One region of the Staphylococcus epidermidis genome, then DNA from elsewhere that is predicted to be linked to it. Evidence: riboswitches for the same ligand, from Rfam matches in the RefSeq annotation. Region 1 holds a riboswitch; each other region holds the start of a gene.
The links. Region 1 has a riboswitch for thiamine pyrophosphate ahead of FNL83_RS10820 (3-oxoacyl-ACP reductase). Riboswitches for the same ligand answer to the same signal wherever they lie in the genome.
Positions count from the first base shown of each region.

Region 2: linked by a shared signal. The riboswitch ahead of FNL83_RS02205 (thiamine phosphate synthase) and the one ahead of FNL83_RS10820 (3-oxoacyl-ACP reductase) in region 1 are both predicted to bind thiamine pyrophosphate.
Region 3: linked by a shared signal. The riboswitch ahead of tenA (thiaminase II) and the one ahead of FNL83_RS10820 (3-oxoacyl-ACP reductase) in region 1 are both predicted to bind thiamine pyrophosphate.
Region 4: linked by a shared signal. The riboswitch ahead of FNL83_RS01065 (ABC transporter substrate-binding protein) and the one ahead of FNL83_RS10820 (3-oxoacyl-ACP reductase) in region 1 are both predicted to bind thiamine pyrophosphate.

Region 1 is NZ_AP019721.1:2,194,068-2,199,319, reverse strand. It holds gene FNL83_RS10825 (NtaA/DmoA family FMN-dependent monooxygenase) at 1-360, opposite strand, end outside; gene FNL83_RS10820 (3-oxoacyl-ACP reductase) at 422-1,174, opposite strand; TPP riboswitch at 1,275-1,374, opposite strand; gene FNL83_RS10815 (deoxynucleoside kinase) at 1,529-2,191, opposite strand; gene FNL83_RS10810 (deoxynucleoside kinase) at 2,184-2,801, opposite strand; gene tadA (tRNA adenosine(34) deaminase TadA) at 2,868-3,374, shown strand; gene FNL83_RS10795 (Cof-type HAD-IIB family hydrolase) at 3,542-4,420, shown strand; gene FNL83_RS10790 (NADPH-dependent FMN reductase) at 4,425-4,991, shown strand.
Region 2 is NZ_AP019721.1:470,028-475,279, reverse strand. It holds gene FNL83_RS02220 (FUSC family protein) at 1-809, opposite strand, end outside; gene FNL83_RS02215 (putative quinol monooxygenase) at 971-1,261, opposite strand; gene FNL83_RS02210 (pyruvate MFS transporter) at 1,414-2,688, opposite strand; TPP riboswitch at 3,181-3,290, shown strand; gene FNL83_RS02205 (thiamine phosphate synthase) at 3,360-3,959, shown strand; gene thiO (glycine oxidase ThiO) at 3,952-5,070, shown strand; gene thiS (sulfur carrier protein ThiS) at 5,054-5,252, shown strand, end outside.
Region 3 is NZ_AP019721.1:824,056-829,307, reverse strand. It holds gene yidC (membrane protein insertase YidC) at 1-540, opposite strand, end outside; gene thiE (thiamine phosphate synthase) at 629-1,267, opposite strand; gene thiM (hydroxyethylthiazole kinase) at 1,273-2,061, opposite strand; gene thiD (bifunctional hydroxymethylpyrimidine kinase/phosphomethylpyrimidine kinase) at 2,054-2,875, opposite strand; gene tenA (thiaminase II) at 2,868-3,557, opposite strand; TPP riboswitch at 3,629-3,727, opposite strand; gene FNL83_RS04040 (transglycosylase family protein) at 3,841-4,500, opposite strand; gene FNL83_RS04035 (single-stranded DNA-binding protein) at 4,888-5,252, opposite strand, start outside.
Region 4 is NZ_AP019721.1:215,471-220,722, forward strand. It holds gene FNL83_RS01055 (MepB family protein) at 1-140, shown strand, start outside; gene rarD (EamA family transporter RarD) at 275-1,177, shown strand; gene FNL83_RS01065 (ABC transporter substrate-binding protein) at 1,285-2,196, opposite strand; TPP riboswitch at 2,253-2,354, opposite strand; gene FNL83_RS01070 (anion permease) at 2,569-3,987, opposite strand; gene lpdA (dihydrolipoyl dehydrogenase) at 4,312-5,252, shown strand, end outside.

The DNA.
Region 1 (5,252 bases):
GCCATGAGATAAGTAGTCTAGACTTAATAATTGACGAGAAGCGGTGAATGGATTTGAAAATGTACTCGATATTGTTGGCACTAATCCTATATGCGATGTAACTTGTGCAATAGCTGATAAGTTAATTATAGGATCAAACCAAAAAGCGGGCATAGTAGTATTATCACTCGCATTAAAGGCTTGATTGTCTGCAAAAAAGACGATATCCAAAAAGCCTTTCTCAGCTATTTGAGCTAAATGCTGATAATAAGATATGTTGCCGATATCCTCAATATTAGAATCTTTCATACGCCATGCCGCTTGATGATGACCACACCCATACAGTAACACACCTATGTTAAGAAAGTGATTATTTGTCATATGAACACCTCATTAATTATTATCTTTTTGTAAAAAATACACAACCGAAGAGTGTAAACGCTTAGTTCATTGTTAAACCACCGTCAACGGTAATATTTTGACCTGTCACGCCACGTGCTTCGTCTGAAGCGAGATATACAACCATATTGGCTACATCTTGAGGTGATGTTACTTTTCTAAGAGGTGTAGTTTGAGCAATTAAATCAAATACTTCAGGTGTAGTAACTGCACTTGCATCAGTCGTTTTGAGTAATCCTCCAGAAACAACATTTGCTGTGATACCATATTGTCCAAGTTCTGCAGCAATATTACGGGTAAAGCCGATGAGACCTGCCTTTGCTGTTGTATACTCATGATAAGGTACGACTGGATTTTGATACAAATTGGTTCCAATACTAATAATGCATCCACTTTGTTGTTCTATAAATTGTGGTATGACGCTTTGAGTCACATTAAATGCTCCTTTTAAAGTACCATTAAGTTGTTGTTGATAATCTTCCCAAGTTAAATCTTCAAACGATTTTTGCTGATTTGGATCAAATTTAAAACCAACAAGTGCATTATTGATTACTATATCTATTTTTCCAAAATGTTGTGTGGCAGTTTGAATCATTTGATTCACATCGTTTCTGTCTGTCACATCAGCTTGAATAGCTATAGCCTTACTTTGATTATAATTTCTAATTAATTTTTCAGCTTTATCCTTATTTTGTTTGTAATTAACAACAACATTGTAGCCTTTTTCTAGTAAAGTTATTGCAATTTTAGCGCCTAATCCACGACTACTTCCCGTGATAATTGCAGTTTTTTTCATCTTCATGCCCCCAATATTTTTATTTGTATAAGAAAAAATGCACAACCTTCATGAGAAAAGTTGTGCATCCAAATCAATATATAAAGACAGAATGATAATTAGATGAGATTCAACACTTTCCTCCGCTAGTATAAGCTAGTTCAGGTTCAAAGGGTTTGGATGATATCCATCTCAGTTAAAAAACACCCCTAGTGCATATAATTCACTTATAGTACAAACATAGAATTTTTATAAAATATTGTCAACATTCTTAATAATAGCTATATCTGTTATTTTAATATTGAAGTAAAAAGTATATGAAATAGCTTGTGAAAGTATACAAATATAAGCTCTAATTTTCTACAATTGGATATATTATCTTGTATCCACTTGTCGGTATGCTTTAATAACTTGAGCAATTTTATCAATGACTGGATCAAGGGAGTCTAAATCTTCGTGTATGTCATATTCATTAATATTAAGTCGAACAACAGGACATGCATTAAAATTGTTAATCCAATTTTCATACCGTTTAAATAGTTTTCTCCAATATTCTGGATCTGTATTGATTTCCATGTCACGTCCACGCTGTTGAATACGATCAATTACTTCATCATAATCACATTCTAGATAAATTAGAACATCAGGCTTTGGAAAATAAGGTGTCATGACCATTGCATTAAATAATTCGTAATACGTGTGATAGTCGTCAGCACTCATTGTTCCTTGTTCTTCATGCATTTTTGCAAAAATATCTACATCCTCATAAATTGAACGATCTTGAACGAAACCTCCACCATACTCAAACATGCGTTTTTGTTCCTTAAAACGTTCAGCAAGAAAGTAAATTTGAAGATGAAAGCTCCAACGTTCAAAATTATGATAAAATTTATCTAAATAAGGATTATGGTCTACATTCTCAAAGGAAGTTTTAAAATTTAACTTATCAGCAAGTGCTTGTGTTAACGTAGATTTACCAACCCCTACAGTACCAGCAATGGTTATTACTGCATTTTGAGGAATACCATAATTATTCATCTTTATTTTCTCCAATCATAGGTTTTACTAAATTTAAAATATTTTGGTAATCGTAATCATTTTTAACGAAATCTTGTTGTGACGTATCAATTCGAATGACATTTGCACCGTCATTCTTTAATGATTCATAATAAGCAAGATAATCTTTTTTTAAAGTAAGTAAATAGTCATCTTCTATATGAGATTCAAAGCTACGATTACGTTGTGCAATTCTTGATTTTAATACATTTAAATCAGCATCTAAAAAGATAATTGTATTTGGCATTTCGATATCTTCAGTTAAAATATCAAAAATACGACTGAATTTATCAAATTCTTTAGCATCTAAAGTATTTTTAGCAAAAATTTTATTTTTATGAATATGATAATCGCTAACTATACCTTGATTTAGCGACTCAATATCTCTAATCTGTTTATATCTGTTACATAAAAAGAACATTTCAGTTTGAAAACTCCATTTTTCTATATCATCATAAAAATCAGATAGAAATGGATTTTCATCAACAATTTCTTTCTCTTCATAAAAACCAAACGTCTTGCTTAATCGGTGAGCAAGAGAGGATTTACCAACACCTATAGGTCCTTCGATTGCAATAAATGGTTTATTCATAATCACTTCTCCAAATGTTAAGATAGACAATGAGTATTGTACCATAAGTGAGGTATTCCAACACATATGAAAAAAAATCATGATTACATGCGCTTAGCAATTAATGAAGCACACAAAGCCAAAGCATTAGGAGAAGTTCCAATCGGAGCAGTTATTGTTAAAGAGGGTCAAGTCATTGCACGTGCACATAATTTAAGGGAAACATTGCAGCAACCTACCGCCCACGCAGAGCACATAGCGATAGAACGGGCTTCAGAAGTTGTCGGCAGTTGGAGATTAGAAGAATGTACGTTGTATGTTACATTAGAGCCCTGTGTTATGTGTGCGGGCACTATTATTATGAGCCGTATTCCAAAGGTTGTGTATGGTGCTACTGATCCCAAGGGAGGTTGTTCGGGAAGTCTTATGAATTTATTAGAACAACCCCAGTTTAATCATAGGGCAACCGTAGAAAAAGGAATTTTAGAAGAAGAGTGTGCAGAACTATTGAGAAGTTTTTTTAAGGAAATACGTGAAAAGAAAAAAGCAGAAAAACAGGGGAAGATACAAAAGGATATAAATTTGTTAAAATGATGTCGTACATAAATAAACGTATTTTTGAAGTCTAGTAAATCGTTAAAGATTGTGTGATAACATATAATAATAATGAAGTTAAGACATATGCTACACACATAAATTTTAAATTAATTTAAAAAATTCATATAGCATCACTTTAAAATAAGTGGAAACGAGGTCAACTAATGATAAAGCTAATAGCAACGGATATGGATGGAACATTACTTAACGCTGGTCATGAAATCACCACTATGAATCAAGAAGCTATAAAATTTGCGCAAGCGAACGGCATTACAGTAGTTATTGCAACTGGTAGAGCGTTTTACGAGGCACAAACACCTGTTGCTGAAACAGATTTAAAAGTCCCTTACATATGTTTGAATGGTGCAGAAGTTCGTGAGGAATCATTTAACATAATGAGTACATCACATCTTAATCATGATTTAGTACACAAAATTACGACAGCACTTAAAAATAATCATATTTATTATCAAATTTACACAAATCGTGGCATATATACAGAAGATCCTAAACGTGATTTAGCAATCTATATAGATATTGCAGAACGTGCGGGTCAAAAAGCAGATGTAGCCAAGATACGAAATAATATACAAAAACGCATAGATAACGGTACTTTAAAAGTTGTAGAAAATTATGATTCAATTGAAGATATTCCTGGAGAACTTATTATGAAGGTGTTAGCTTTTGATGCAGATTTAAGTAAAATCGACCAAGTAGGTCAGGAGTTAGCATCATCACCAAATTTAGCAGTATCCTCATCATCAAGAGGTAACCTAGAAATCACTCATTCAGACGCTCAAAAAGGCATTGCCTTATCAGCTATTGCTCATCAATTAGGTATAGATTTAACAGATGTGGTAGCAATAGGAGATAATTTAAATGATATTTCAATGCTAGAACGTGTAGGTTATCCAGTAGCAATGAATAATGCTACAGATGAAGTTAAACATATTGCTAAATATGTCACAGACACCAATGAAAATAGTGGAGTTGGAAAAGCAATCATGAAAATATTAAAAGAAGAAAATAATTTAGAGGTGTAAAATAATGAAAGGTTTAATTATTATAGGGAGTGCTCAAGTAGGGTCTCATACGAACGCTTTATCAAAATATTTAAAAGGTCAACTCGGCGAACATGATGTTGAGGTGGAAATCTTTGACCTAGCTGAGAAACCCATTCATCAATTGGATTTTGCTGGTACAACACAAGCAGTTGATGAAATTAAAAACAATGTCAAATCTTTACAAAATAAAGCAATGGAAGCAGATTTCTTAATTTTAGGAACGCCAAATTATCATGGATCGTTTTCAGGTATTCTTAAAAATGCACTTGACCACCTTAATATGGACCATTTCAAAATGAAACCCGTGGGACTCATTTGCAATAGTGGAGGAATAGTAAGTTCTGAGCCATTATCACACTTGAGAGTCATCGTACGTAGTTTACTTGGTATTGCTGTACCAACGCAAATTGCTACACATGATTCTGATTATGCTAAATTAGAAGATGGTACCTTATACTTAGAAGATAATGAATTTCAACTACGTTCAAAATTGTTTGTTGATCAAATTGTATCCTTCGTAACAAATAGTCCATATGAACACTTAAAATAATCATATTTTATGATTTGTTTTTATCAAGCAATATCATTAAATTAGCTCCCTTTGATGTTTTTAGTAAACATTAGAGGGAGTCTTTATATATTTATCACCTTAATAAAACATATACATTATTCTTGAGATTTGCCTTTAAAATATTCCATAAAACACTGTGACAGAGACGTACATAATACTAATATGAAATACAGCGGTTATTTATATTTTTTTATTTGAAATAGTTTGGTGACGATTTGTTTGATGAATATAATAATAATT
Region 2 (5,252 bases), 700 kb from region 1:
TGTTGAACACTATTAATGATATGATCCATCATTTCAACTAAGTCACTTGGTAATGGACGAATATGATTTTCATTGAGTTCTAGTAATTCTGAATATATCCCTTGTGCTGATGTGTGTAATAAAATTAATTTCTGAAACCTTTTACTTAATTTTCCATTACCACCTGATGTTGAGGTAATTAAAAGTTTTTCAGAATTTCTAAATTCTGTAACAGCGTTTCGAGCATATGCTTTGAAATCCTCTGGCTCATCAAAATGATGTAGCAAGTTATGTAATGTTTTAAAATCCGCATGAATTGCTCTGTCTTCTGCTTTCTCTTTAGCAAATATGATTGTTAAAATTACTGTTATGGTAGCCAATATACCACCAATGAGAATTGCAGATCCACGTAAAAGCGCTTCTTCTGGGGCTATCGGTAAGTTTATAGATAAGCAAAACGTTACTAAAAAGAATGTCGATGATGGACCAGCGATTTTTAGTGCATTAAACGTATAATATGGGATTGTAACAACAACCAGTAATAGTAATCCAAATAAAATAGGCTGAGATACTGTTAAGGTGCCAAGAATCATGCAAATAGTAAATGATAGTGAACAGGTGATGACTGTTTTTAACATAGATTGCGGTGATCCACTAAAAACGTAGACATGTGCTAGCGTACCTGTTGATATTAAAATACCAAACATAGGGAATCCTAATAAGTAACCTATCAATGCTGGTAGTATCATTAAAAATCCTTGTCGTATTCCTTTAGCTATATCAATTTTTGAACGGTCGAAGTGTATCAAAGAGTTAATGATTTGTTGCATCCCAATCTTCCTTTCTCTAACATCCCACAAATTCAATTAAAAAAGGACAGAACATATACTTCATACATTTATTGTTCTGCCCTTCATCAACATTGTTGAGAATTATGATATTTAGTTATTATTTTATCACATTTTCACTTTAGAGTAAGTACAGATTGTGATTATAATTGAATAGGTTGACTTACATCAATTTGAGGTTCTTCAATTAAATATTGACTAATATTATCACTAAAAACTTTAAAGTGATCTGATTGATTGTGTGCTTGAACCGCTTGTTCGTCTTTATAGTTTTCAACTACGACAAAGACATTTTTCTCAGTTACATCTTCGTAATGATGATAGAATAAATTACCATCTTCTTTTCTAGAATTTATGACTAATTCTTTCATAAGTTTTAGATAATCCTCGCGTTTATTAGCATCGATTTTTAATTTAGCATTAATTATAATCATTTTAGTCAACTCCTATACATATTAATTATAAGTTTAGCAGTTTATAACTGATAAAAAAAACAATTCGCTTATCGCTTCCATGCTCTATACCACATAATAAAAGAATAAACACACGCAATGATACGAATGTCATTGCATGTGTTTGAAAAATATTATTTATTAACGTGTTCTTCACTAACAATAAGAGGTTTATCTGGTTTAACGAAGAACCATAGAATTGCTGCTATAATAGCCGGAACGATTAAGAGTTGTAATGTCATTGACCATCCTAAATGATCTACAACAATTCCTGCAAGTAAAGGACTAATAAGTGCGCCAACATTTCCCCATAAGTTCATCCAACCTGACACAGTTCCAGAGAAATTACGACCTAAGTCAGTGGCTGCAGCCCAACTCATTCCCATAGAAATACCTACGCCACCTAAACAAAGTGATAACCAGAAAATGGTTACATATAAGTTGTCTGTATGTACTGCTAAGAAAATTGAAATTGAGAATACCACAAATCCCGCAATCGCAATTACGCCACGTGCAACAAAACGTGATTGACCTGTATTCAAAATCTTGTCTGAAATAGCTCCAGCAAATAAAATTAAGAAGAACATAAATAACCAAGGTAATGCACTGATAGTCATTTCTTTGAAATTCACATGATATTGTTCAGTTAAATATGTTGGTAACCATATTAGGAACAACGCGATAACAAACTGAACTACAAAGTATTGCAATGCGATTGCGTAGAAACTGAAATGACTTAAAAAACGTTTCCACGGTGGTAAAGATTTCTCAGTTGCGACAATATCACGATTTTGAGTAATAAATCTTTTCTCGGCATCGTTTACCATTTTATGTTGTTCTGGTAAGTCTTTAGCAATAATTGCCCAAAGAACTGCCATTAAAATTCCTACAACCCCGAAAATATAGAAAACGGCTTGCCAGTTAAAAGCATTGACAATGGCTATCGTGATGATAGGTGCTAAAACTGGACCAAAATAAGATCCTGCTAACAACGCACTAGATGCACGACCTTTTTCATTTTTAGCGAACCAAAAAGAGTTAAAAACTGCATTGGATGGATACATTGGCGCTTCACCAACACCAAATAAGAATCTAATAAAGTAAAGTAAACCATGATGTTTAATCATCCCTGTTAAGATGGTAAATGCACTCCACCAAACTAAAGCGACAGTAATCATTTTACGTGGTCCAAACTTCTCTGCTAACATCCCCGAAGGTACTTGCATTAATGCATATCCTAGGGAGAAAAATGATGCTAATAAACCAAATTGTGTCTTAGTTAACCCCAAATCTTTCATCATCGGTACTGCAATATAAGATATGTTAGATCGATCCATGTAAGCAATAACCCCAATAAAGAAGAACCCTATTGCAAAATACCAACGAACATTACTACGTTTTTCTTTCATATTTGTTTCCTACTTCCATTTGTATTATGTTGTTTCTTATTATGATGTCGTTATGTTTCAGAAATCCCCTCTGGTGACTGTTTTAACTTCAATTTTTAAAACAACTGTTAAGTTGTAGCGCTACAATTTTTTATTAATATAGCACGTAGTGTAAACGGTTACAATACTTTTTGTGAATTTTTTTTGAACTTTTTAATATTTTTTGTGCATTTTAGATGCATCATACACTTTTATATCTTTTACCGCGCCCCTTACACCCTATTCTCACAATATATTAGCAATCATTAGTTATTGATTTTTTAAAAATGGTTTCTAAATATGTAATTGACCAATAAAAGTTAAAAATGATTTGCAAATGATAATAATAACTTTTAAATGAATACGATATCTACAATCTTCTTAATAGAAATTGTAAAGAAATTTGAAGTCTTTTATTAAAGGTAGTAAAATATTGTAAACGAAACATTTAATATCTTGTAAATTAATTTCATATTTAACCACTGGAAGTGCCTTTGTTTAAGGCTGAGAGTAAAGAACTGACTTTATAATTCCTGGAACCTGATCCAGTTCATACTGGCGTAGGGAAGTGGCGACGCTCAATTTTATGAAGTCATACTAAAGCTCAACGCTATTTCCCAATATAAGGGAAATGGCGTTTTTTATTGTAGAAATTGGGGGGGATATTTATATTTATTGCGATTACATATCATAAACAACTGACTAGGGACGATTTACAGCATTATAAACATATCGAAGAAGCTATTGATGGCTTGTTATTTCGCACTTCCATGAATAACGAAGAAAACAAGGACATGATTCAATCTTTACTTCAATTGGGTTTTAGTAAAGATAAAATAATTATTCATAGCGATGTGACACTGTTAGAGGATTTACACCTTAAACGTATCCATTTTAAAGAAAATGACACAACTGCTTTCACATATAAAGAAGCTCATCCTGATATTTGTGTAAGTATGTCTACACATGACGTTGAAACAGTAAAACGATGTTACGAAAATGGTTTGGATTCTGTCTTTTTTGGACATATTTTTCCTACCTCTTCACATCCAAATGTACCACCGCGTTCTAAAGAAGCTATCCAACAGGCATTAAATGTTCCTATCCCTATTTATGCTATTGGTGGTATTAATGAACATTCACTTCAAAAGATGCCACCTGGATTTAAAGGTATATGTGCCATATCATATTTTAACAATGCTTCACTAGAAGAAATTAAACAATTAAGAAAGGAGTGGTCTACTCATGCATGATGTACTAATCATTGGTTCAGGAGTTATTGGTATGTCAATTGCTAGACACCTCAGTGCAACACACTTAGATGTTGCAGTCATAGATAGAGATGTACCTGGAAAGCATGCGTCATATAAAGCTGGAGGTATGCTTGGTGCACAAAATGAATTTACAGAGGATAGTGACTTGTTTCAATTAGCCATCGAATCTCGTGCTATGTTTCCACAATTAAGTAAATCATTATTAGATGAAACAGGCATAGACATTCAATTTAAAAATTCAGGACTTATCAAAATTGCTAATGAACACGATGATATCTCATCTATAAAACGACAATATCAATTTCTGAATAGTCAAGACCGTAGTGTCAAACAATTATCAGATGATGATTTGCTACAACTTACACATGGTGAAGTTAAACCTTCATACGCGGCCATTCACATACCACACGATGGTCAAATTAATGCACATCATTACACACTGGCATTAGTAGAATCAATGAAGTTAAGAGAGATTAAGCGTTATGAGTCTACAGAGGTCACTTCAATAGAACGGCATAATGGCTATTATTCAGTGAAAACCGATCAATCTTCAACAATTGAAGCGCACAAAATTATCGTTGCAGGTGGCGCATGGTCTTCGCAATTATTAACACAATATCATCTACAACGACAAGTGATTGGCGTTAAAGGTGAAGTTATCTTATTAGAAAATAACGATCTTTCACTTACTGAGACATTATTTATGACTAATGGTTGTTACATCGTTCCAAAACAACCCAATCGTTTTTTAATTGGTGCGACGAGTGAATTTAATAATTATTCTGTCGGTACTACAGATGAAGGTATGGATTGGCTTCTTCGCCATGCATATCATCGTGTCCCTCAACTAAAAGACAGTCATATACTGAAGAAATGGTCAGGAGTAAGACCATACACAGAAAAAGAAATGCCAGTCATGGATCAAATTGATGATGGCTTATACGTGATAAGTGGTCATTATCGAAACGGAATATTATTGTCACCTATTATCGGTCGTGACATTGCCAATTGGCTACTTTCTGGTATTAAACCATCACGTTATTCAAGTTTTACAGTTACAAGGAGGAATAATCATGAAGTGTATCATTAATGGCGACCTCTTCACTTTCGATCAGAATCAATCGATACAAGAGGTTTTACATTCACTTGAATTAGACCCAAAACGAGTGATTGTTGAACTAAACAAAGAACTTATCAAGCAAGACAAATATGAAGAATATACTGTAAGAGAAGACGACAGATTAGAATTACTAGAAATTGTTGGAGGCGGTT
Region 3 (5,252 bases), 1.1 Mb from region 1:
AATCCAAATATCAGGCTTAGTTAAATTGAACCATAAGAAATGCGGATGTTCAGATAAACCATTTACAAGCTTATCTTTTAATACAAAGTATAATCCCATAATAATTGGCATTTGAATAAGTATAGGTAAACATCCTAACATGCTCTTCATAGGGTTCATATCATATTTTTTATAAACTTCCATAAGTTCTTGGTTTGCAGCCATTTTTTCTTCTTGTGTTCGCGCACGTTTAACCTTTTCTTGAATGCCATCTACTTCAGGTTTAGCCACTTTCATTTTCTCACGCATCATGTGACTATTTTTATAGTTAGATAACATAAATGGTAACAAGATTAAACGAATGAAAAGAACTAATACAATAATTGCTAGTCCAAAATTATTATGAAAAACATCATTTCCTAACCACTGTAAGAGATGTTTCATAGGTTGAACAAAAGTATTAAAGAAGAATCCATCTTGCTTCTCAGGTGTAGAGTAATCACAACCTGCTAGAAAAATCATTATTCCCAAAAACAAAGGTAGTAACGCTTTTTTCTTCATTTTTCCACCTCTAATGTTATATTCACATAGAGTATATTTTATCATACTAATTCAATAGTAGAAAACAAAAAGTAGAAAAAATAGAGATTTAGGTGAAATATCTTAAGAAATATTTAACCGTTTTGTCTATATTGGTACTACGTGTAATAGCTGAGATGACAGAAATACCATCTGCACCTTCGTCAACAATAGGCTGCACGTTAGTTTCATTTATACCTCCAATGGCAACTATAGGAAAATCATGAATATATAATCTTAATTGAGATATCATAGATGGACCAACAGGTTTACTAGCGTCATCTTTTGATGATGTTGTATACATTGGACCTACTCCAATGTAATCAACTTTAGACAAATCAGATTGTTGATACTCTTTCAAATTCCCAACACTTAAACCTATAATCTTATTTTTAAATTGGCTTGCAAATTGTTGAATTTCCATATCATCTTGACCTACATGAATGCCATCAGCATTAATCTCTTGGGCTAATTGAACATCATCATTAACTATCATAGGTACGTGATATGAGTGACATAATTGTTTAAGTTTTAAGGCTAACTGTTTTTTCTTTTCCCCTTTTAGTGCATTCGGACCTTTTTCACGAAATTGATATAGCGTGATTCCAGCTTCTAATGCCTCTTTGAGAACTTGCTCAATTGATTTATTTTTAGGTATATCTTGTGTTCCGCAAATAAAATAGACTGATAATTGTTTTGAATCAAACATCATATTCATATCTCTACCTTTTTGACTTGATTTTTATAAGTAATGTCATTCATCTGATAAAGTTGATCTAGCAGTTCAGATAGAAAAGTACTAGGTCCATTTACATGAGGCGCTTGTTCAGCAAATTCTGCTGCGATGTTGTAGACACTTACCGCTTCAACTAATAAATCAATTGAAGGTTGAGTATTTCTAAACAAGAAACTTGCTAATACACCACCTAACAAGCATCCAGCCCCCGTGATTTTAGTAAGAAGCGGAGAACCATTAGATAATTTAATTATTTTCTCATTTTTTGCAATAATATCATCTTTTCCAGTAATGACAATAGCAGTATTTAAAGTATTAGCCGCTTTTTTTGCAATATTTACTGAATCTAATTCGCTGTCACTGTCAGTACCTTTCATAGTTGTATTAAAATCTATTAATGTCAATATTTCTGAAGCATTGCCTTTTATTACTGTGACATTAACTTCACCAAGAAAACGTTGACAAAAATTTTTACGATATGTAGAAGCACCAACTGCCACTGGATCAAAAACTATTGGTGTACCTTGCTGATTAGCAATTTTACCTATTTTGATAATGTCTTCTTCATTTTCACGTGTGAGTGTACCGATGTTAATTAAAAGCGCACTAGCCATTCGAGTAAAATCTTCAGCTTCTTCTGGTGCCTCACTCATTGCGGGACTAGCACCTAAACTTAGTAAACCATTCGCAGTAAAGTTTTTCACAACATCATTGGTATAGCAAATTACGAGTGGATTTTCTGAACGTAATCGTTCTAAATTATTCATCATCTAAACCTACTTTCTTCATATAAGCAAAATGATTTACAGGTCCTCTCCCCTTGCCAATTTCTGGGGTATGTTCAATACTTAATGAAATAAACTCTTTTGCTTTTTTAACTGCATCTTTTATGGAACGACCTTTAGCTAATTCTGCTGTAATAACTGCTGAAAAAGTACAACCAGTTCCATGAGTATGTTTAGTATCAAAGCGTTTGTTCTCAAAGGTATACGTTTCATTCTTAGTAAAAAGAAAATCTTTAGCATTATTTAAATCGGCTGAATGCCCTCCCTTAATTACAACACCCTTACTACCAATTTCATTAATAAAGATTTGACCTGCTTTACGTATGCTTTCTTCATCATTAATTTTAATACCAGTAATTTCCTCAGCTTCAGGTATATTCGGAGTGACAACATCAGCCAAAGGTAATAATGTTGATTGCAAATGATTTTTAGTATTTTCATCCATCAATGAATCACCACTTTTGGCAAGCATAACTGGATCAATCACATAAGGAATATTGGAATGTTCCTTTAAGTAACTTTGAATCAACTCCATCGTTTTTTTTGTTGCAATCATACCCGTTTTGATAGCTTGTGGTAATTCATCATCAAACACACTATCAAGTTGTTCCTTTACCCATGAAGATTCTAAATTATGGATATGTTGAACTCCTAGGGTATTTTGAGCAACGATACTTGTTATAGTGGCCATACCATAAACGCCACACGCGTGAAATGATTTTAAATCCGCCATAACACCTGCCCCACCGGTGGGATCTGTGCCTGCTATTGTTAGTGCAATTTTAGGTTTATTCATTGTTATTTCCCCCATATTCCCATTTTTCATTAATATATGCCATATTGAAGAAATGTCTCTCATGAATAGTACTTTGCAAGAAATTTTCTTTAATCTCTTTTTTTTCTGTCTCACTACAATGTTTAGTTAAACGGTCCATCAATTGATCGAACACATCAACAAGTTCGTCCATTTCAGTACTATAAAATTGAAACCATTTAGAAGTCACTGATTCTTTATTTAATTTGGGATCTTCCATCGCACGTTTACCAATGACAGCGTAGACGTATGGACAGGGTGCCATCGCTGCAATCGTGAAGGCTGCATTTTCACGTGCAAATGCATTGAAGTACATATGTTTAATATAATGATCACCACTTGGTGGCCATACTTTTTCTTTTACTATTTCTTCATATGGTTCATTAATGAAATCAGCTAGAACCTCATGCGCTTCAACTTCTCCTTCTAACATAAACTCAATTTGTTCTACTAGAAATTTAACATCTTCCATAGAACTCATTTTGGGTATGAGCATTGCATAAATATTTGTAAACTCTTTTAAATAAGAAGCGTCTGCTCTTAAGTATTGTCTTACAGCTTGATTAGATAACTTACCTGCTAGTAAATCTTGAATAAAACCATCATTGTAAATGTCATCAATAATAGGTCTTGATGCTTCCCTCAACTCTTTTGAAAATGTCATAATTAGCCTCCTCAAAAAATAAAACTACTTCCCAGCGAAGAAAGTAGTTAGACCAAGACATCTCAATGACGAATAGTTAATAACTACTTTCCTACGTTGGTATTAACCAAATCAGGTTATAAGGGTCTGAATACATTCATCTCAGCCTTTTGGCTCCCCTAGTAGCAAATAATATATGATTCATTATCAACCATAGCAAACGATTACATGTAAATCAAATAAGTCGTACAATAAAAAACCATCTTCTCAAATTCGAGAAGATGGTAGATACTTCATATTTTAATTATGCAGTTACCCAATGACCTGGGCCACCAGTATTATATAATTTTACTGCTGCTCGGTCTTGTACGCTTTCTGGAGCTTTTGCAGGTGAAACACCTTTATATTGACTTGGAGCAACAGAATCCCAAGTTGATTGTAAGAATTGATATTTACCTGCTGCACCTGAAGATGGGTTTATTGCATGAATATCGCCACCTGATTCACGTTGAGCAATTTGTTGTAAATGTGAATTTACATTTACTGATGAACCACTTGAAGCTTTACTTGAAGAAGTTTGACTTGTAGATGTTGATTTTGTTTGTGGTTGTGCTGTTTGCTCATTTTGTGGTGCTGATACTTGTACAGGTTGTTGTTGTGTAGCTACTTGAGATTGGCTTGGTTGAACAGGTTGCGTAGCATTGTTTGTTGATTCATAACTCCAACTCCAAGTAGAACCATCAGATTCAAAATGATATGAATTACCATTGTAATCAAAATTAATATTATAAGCACCTTCTTGAACAGGGCTTTCATTTAGTGATTGATCATTAGTTAACGCTTTTTGAGCTAACTCTGCTTTATCAACATTTGTAGTCTCACTTGCATGTGCGTCATGACCTGCGTTACCTGCTACAACGCCTAGTCCTATAGCTAATGATGATGCAACTAATGTTTTTTTCATTATTAAAAATCCTCCTAAAAGTGATTTGTTTTCTTAATTTGTTTACGTAACCCACTGTAACATCTATAAAAATCGTGCAGGTTACACTGAAATAAAAATAAACGCCTATTTTTTACACTACAATTACATGAAATAGGATGCTAATTTTTATGAATAACCGTAATGATTCCTATCATGATAGTTTTTTCGAGTCATATTACTACAATATCGTTGTAATACAAATGAAATTTATCAGATAATTATTGAAATTATAGGCCTTTGCTATGTATTTAAAGCGACCTTTTATTAATATTTTATGATTAACAAAGGCCGCTCGAGTATAATTGAAAGAAAGGATAAATTAATTTATTAAATATAGGATGGAGTTTTAAAGGAAAAGTTAGTTGTTTAAATATGAATTATTTCTAAATCATCAGGTTGATAAGTGTTGTTTTCAAATTGATTATCAGAGGGAGTTTCATTGTTTTTATTTTTTGGGGACATGAATTTTATTGTTTCAACGTATAATTCTGTAACAAAATGTGTTTGGCCTTCTTTTTCATATTTTCTTGAACGCATTTGTCCAGTTATACCTACTAAAGTACCTTGACTAGTGTACTTTTCAATATTAGTGGCAGTTTTACCGAAAGCTTTACAAAGTAAATAATCTGTAGAAATTTCATTATTATCATCTTTGTAGTTTCTTTCTGTAGCAACGCAAAATGTTGCTATTTTGTTATCCTCCTTTTCATAGATTTGAGCATCTTTCGTCA
Region 4 (5,252 bases), 440 kb from region 1:
TTCGAGTGTATCCTACATGGGAGAAAGATTTAAATCGTGTCGCTCACAAGACACAAGAGTGGCAAAAACAATACTTTATAGATATGTCTCAAACAATTGATGTACCAAGTATTAAACGTGCTTATTTTAATGAAGATTGATTATAAAATCAAAAGCTGTACACAAACAGATATGTGTAAATATTGCTGTTTTATTAGTAAATTTGATTACATAACTGTCAATGAGTTGGAATGAGTCTCATTTTTTAATCATTTATATTGAGGGAGGGTTAATGGTGTCTTCGGAGTATAAAAAAGGAATATTTTTAGCTTTAGGTGCTTATATTTTATGGGGGATTTTACCCATATATTGGCGTTTAATTGATGAAATAGGCGCTTTTGAAATTTTGGCATTCCGTATTATTTTTTCAGTGATATTTATGATTTTTGTGCTCATTATAGGAAAAAATCAACGGAACGCTTTTTTTAGAGATGTTAATCAGTTGGTATCGCATCCCGTGCAACTTATTGCCATCATAGTTGCAGGGTATGTTATTACCGTGAATTGGGGGACATTTATTTGGGCAGTATCTAATGGTCACGTGCTACAATCTAGCTTAGGTTACTACATTAACCCACTAGTGAGTATCGTCTTGGCGCTTATATTTTTAAAAGAGAGATTTAATAAATTCGAATGGTTAGCCATCATTTTTGCACTAGTAGGCGTACTTTATATGACAATAAAAATCGGTGAATTTCCATTTATTTCACTTCTGTTAGCATTTTCTTTTGGTATTTATGGTTTACTAAAAAAGATTGTGCATATCGATGCGATAAGTAGCATCACTATTGAATGTATTGTTACTGCACCAGCCGGTTTAATCTATGTTATTTACCTATGGCAGCAACAACACATAACATTTGGATTAAATATATCATCATTTTGGCTACTATTTTCAGGTGCAATTACAGCAATACCATTGATTCTGTTCTCAGCAGGTGCTAAGCGAATTCCATTATCGTTAACTGGCTTCATTCAATATGTAGGGCCGACAATCATGTTTATCTTAGGTATCTTTGTCTTTAAAGAGCCATTTAATACTGATCAATTGATTACCTTTATTTTTATATGGATAGGTATTGTGTTATATAGTATTTCTCAATATGTTCAAATTAAGAAAAACCCAGTTGTAAAATAGTAAAATAAATATACCTTCACTTTATTTGATGTACATTCTCTAAATTAGATATTGATTCTAACTATTGATGTGTACATTAACGTTTAAATAGAGTGAAGGTGTATTTTTTATTTTGTATATCGACTGAATAGTAGTTGATTTGTAAAATATAAAGTTGGGTTAATCGTGTCTTTAATATCATTGACTTCTTTAAGCCACAACTGTAAATCATTGTAGTAGTCGGAACTCATAGACAAATCATTTGTAAAACATTTAGCTGTTGCTTCAATTGTATCTTTGTTTAATTGGTTAGAGATATCAGTTTGAGTATACGTTGAGTAAATTTCAATTGCACTTTCTAAATGATGATTGATGTAATGAATGGCCTTTTGAATGACTTTCAGAAACTTTTTAAGTTTGACCTCACTCGTATTTAATACTTCAGGTGTAGTAATGAAAATGAGTTGACAAAAATCGGGTACATTATAATTTTTAAGTGGAAAATAATCTACATTAAGTCCTTGATTTCTAGCTTCAAGAATTTCAAAATTTTCGAAAATGAGTGTAGCAGCATCAGCTTTATCAGTTAAAAGTGCATCAGTATGATAAAAGCTATGATTAACTGGTGTGATGTCACCCTCTTTATATGTGCCACCATCTGCTTCAATCATCGTTTTAGCCATGGCAATACCACCTGGACCGGGAGCGCCAGGATATTGAAGCCGTTTACCGATTAAATCTTTGGGGCGAGCGATATTTTTATCTTTGTTATACATAATACCTCCGTTAGTGTGAAGATATCTCGCAAACCCGATGACGTTTTGTTCTTTAGCTCTATCTTGAACCAGATGAATAGGTTCAGTAATCGCGATATCCATTGAACCATTTTCAATCTCGTCTAGTGCGTCAAAGTGTTCCTTTGGTTCAATCATCTCAATTTCTAATGATTCTTCTTTAAACCAACCTTTTTCGATACCTAAGATTAACAGCATATGATCAGGATTTAAAAACCATTCTAAACCTACTGTTAATTTGTCCATAAAAAAATTCCTCCATCCATTTAATTATTGCGTAAAAAAGTGAATGAAGAAACAGTTATCAATATTGCTCACTTTCCTACGCCGGTGCTAACCAACAGGTTCAAGGGTTGAAAGTAGACTTTCTCTCAGCAAATTGAATTGCACCCCTAGTGATACTAGTTAATCTATGTACAGAATAACATAGTTGAATTGAATAAAAAGTGAAATGAATATAGTAAATATTAATCTTGGGAGTATGATGCAAAAAAATAAAAAGTGAAATGAATATAGTAAATATTAATCTTGGGAGTATGATGCAAAAAAATAAGCTAACGTTTCAAACGTTAGCTTACAATATATTTGATGAACTGAAGTTTAATTAAAATTCTAACTTTACATCATACCAATGAGTTTCATCCATAGTGAACCTACACCAATCCAAATAATAAAATAGACTATACCAAGTACAATATTCATAGTCCACCAGCGCTTTTGTGTAACATAGCCAGCTGCGTATAATATGGGCGCTGGTCCACTACTATAGTGTGTTGTTGATGCCAGTAAGTTACCAAAGAACCCTAACATTAATGCACTGAATAATGGCGGTGCACCCGAAGCGACTGCAACACCGAGTAACGCGGCGTACATGGCGCTGACATGTGCTGTTGCACTTGCGAATAAATAATGTGAGTAGAAATAAAACAAGATGAGTAAAACTAAAACGATAGGCCAACTAAAGCCATTCAAACCTTGAGCAATGAGTTTGCTTAACCATGGGATAAAGCCTAACTTGTTTAATTGTTCTGCCATTAATACAAGAACTGAGAACCAAACGAGTGTATTCCATGCTCCTGTTTCATTTAAAATATCTGACCACGCTAATACACCTGTTAATAATAACAATGCTAAAGCAATAAATGCAGTGAGCGTGGCATCAACATTAATGAAGCTTCCTAATACCCACAAAGCCAATGCTATGATAAAGATGCCAACCATCAATTTTTCGGCTATAGACATATGTCCCATTTCTTCTAGTTGTTCAGTAGCCCATTTTTTAGCGTTAGGCGTTTCTTTAACAGTTGGTGGGTATAATTTATAAATAATGAAAGGGACAACGATGAGGGAAATCAATCCGGGTATAATAGCAGCAACAAACCAATTCATCCATGTAATTTGAACGTGTGCCGTTTTTTCAGCTAAACTTTGTGCTATAGGGTTACCGGCCATAGCTGTTAAAAACATAGCTGAAGTAATTAAATTACCTTGGAACTCAGTAAAGATTAAAAACGCACCCATTTTTCTCTCAGAACCATCTCTCGGCGATGAACCAAATGACTCTGACAAGGACTTAATGATTGGAAACATAATACCACCAGCACGTGCTGTATTACTTGGCGTAGCAGGAGATAAGATAAGATCAACACCAACAAGTGAATAAGCCAAACCAAGCGTTTTCTTTCCAAATAATTTAACGAATTGCAGAGCAATACGTCGACCTAGCCCTGTTTTTACAAATCCTCTTGAAATGAAAAAGGCCATTGCAATAAGCCAAATACTACTATTACCGAAGCCTTGAACGGCAGTTTTTGTATCAACAATTCCAACCAAAATCATGATTGTAAAACCAATGATTGATACTGCACCTATAGTCATAGGTTGGGTAATACAAGCAATGATGGTTGACACAAAAATAGCAAACATAAACCAAGCTTGATCATTTAAGGCATCTGGTTTAATAGGCGTCAATGCCCAGATAATTAAACCAACGACAATAGGTAGAATAAACTTACGATATTTAACAGTACTTCCCACGACACCATCTTCCTTTACCTAAATCTTTTTTACATTTTAATCATAGTCTTATCACACGCTGATGTACAGGTCTTTTTATAATCGTACAACGTTCAAACATCATTACTTTTTTAAATCAGTTTAAGAGTTAGATAAACAGTAATTTATAAAGTTTATAAAGTATTAATAATTAACAACATACAATTGTTTGAAAACTCAAAATACTTGAAGTAGAATGGAATCGAAGGAATAAGAAAGCGCTTACAAATGTAAAATTTCTTATTCCTCATGCAAATGAAATTGGGATGGCACAACGTACTATTGGTGAAAGGAGGCATTTATTATATGAGTAAATCATATGACTTAATCGTAATAGGAGCTGGACCTGGTGGCTATGTAGCTGCAATACGTGGTGCGCAACTTGGTAAAAATGTTGCAGTCATTGAAAAAAATAATGCTGGAGGCACGTGCTTAAATGTAGGTTGCATCCCCTCTAAAACGTTGTTAGAACACGGCGAGAAAGCACACAGCATACGAGTTGCAAACGATTGGGGAATCACAACGAAAGACTTAAAAATTGATTTTACTCAATTTGTCCAACGAAAAAAGAAAGTTGTACAAACACTTACGGGTGGCGTGAAGCAGTTGTTAAAGAAAAATAAAGTTACTTATATTGAAGGGGAAGCACGAATTTCTAAAAACTTAAAAGTGGACGTTAATAATGAAACGTATCAAGCGAAAGATATAATTTTAGCAACTGGCAGTCAGCCGTTCATTCCACCAATTGATGGGTTAGATCAAGTCAATTATGAAACAACCGATACATTTTTCGATTTAGAGAAGCTACCAAAACAGTTAGCGGTTATCGGTGGGGGTGTGATTGCAACAGAACTCGCATCCTCAATGGCTGATCTTGGAGTTAGAGTTACGATAATAGAAGTTGCAGATGACATTTTATTAACTGAAATCAACGAAACTAGAGAAATGTTAAAAGCACATTTAGATAATCAAGGTATTAAGATACTGACGAAAGCAAAGATAAAACAAGTTAAGGAATCGAAAATAATATTAGATGGGCAAGATGATGTTAGCTTTGATACCCTTCTTGTTGCAACAGGTAGACAACCGAATACGCAAGTTGCAAAAGATTTAAATTTGGAAATGGATGGTAAATTCTTTAAAGTCAATGAACATTATGAAACGAGTCAAAAACATGTCTATGCTATAGGAGATTTAATTAAAGGATATCAACTTGCACATGCAGCAAGTGCACATGGCATTCATGT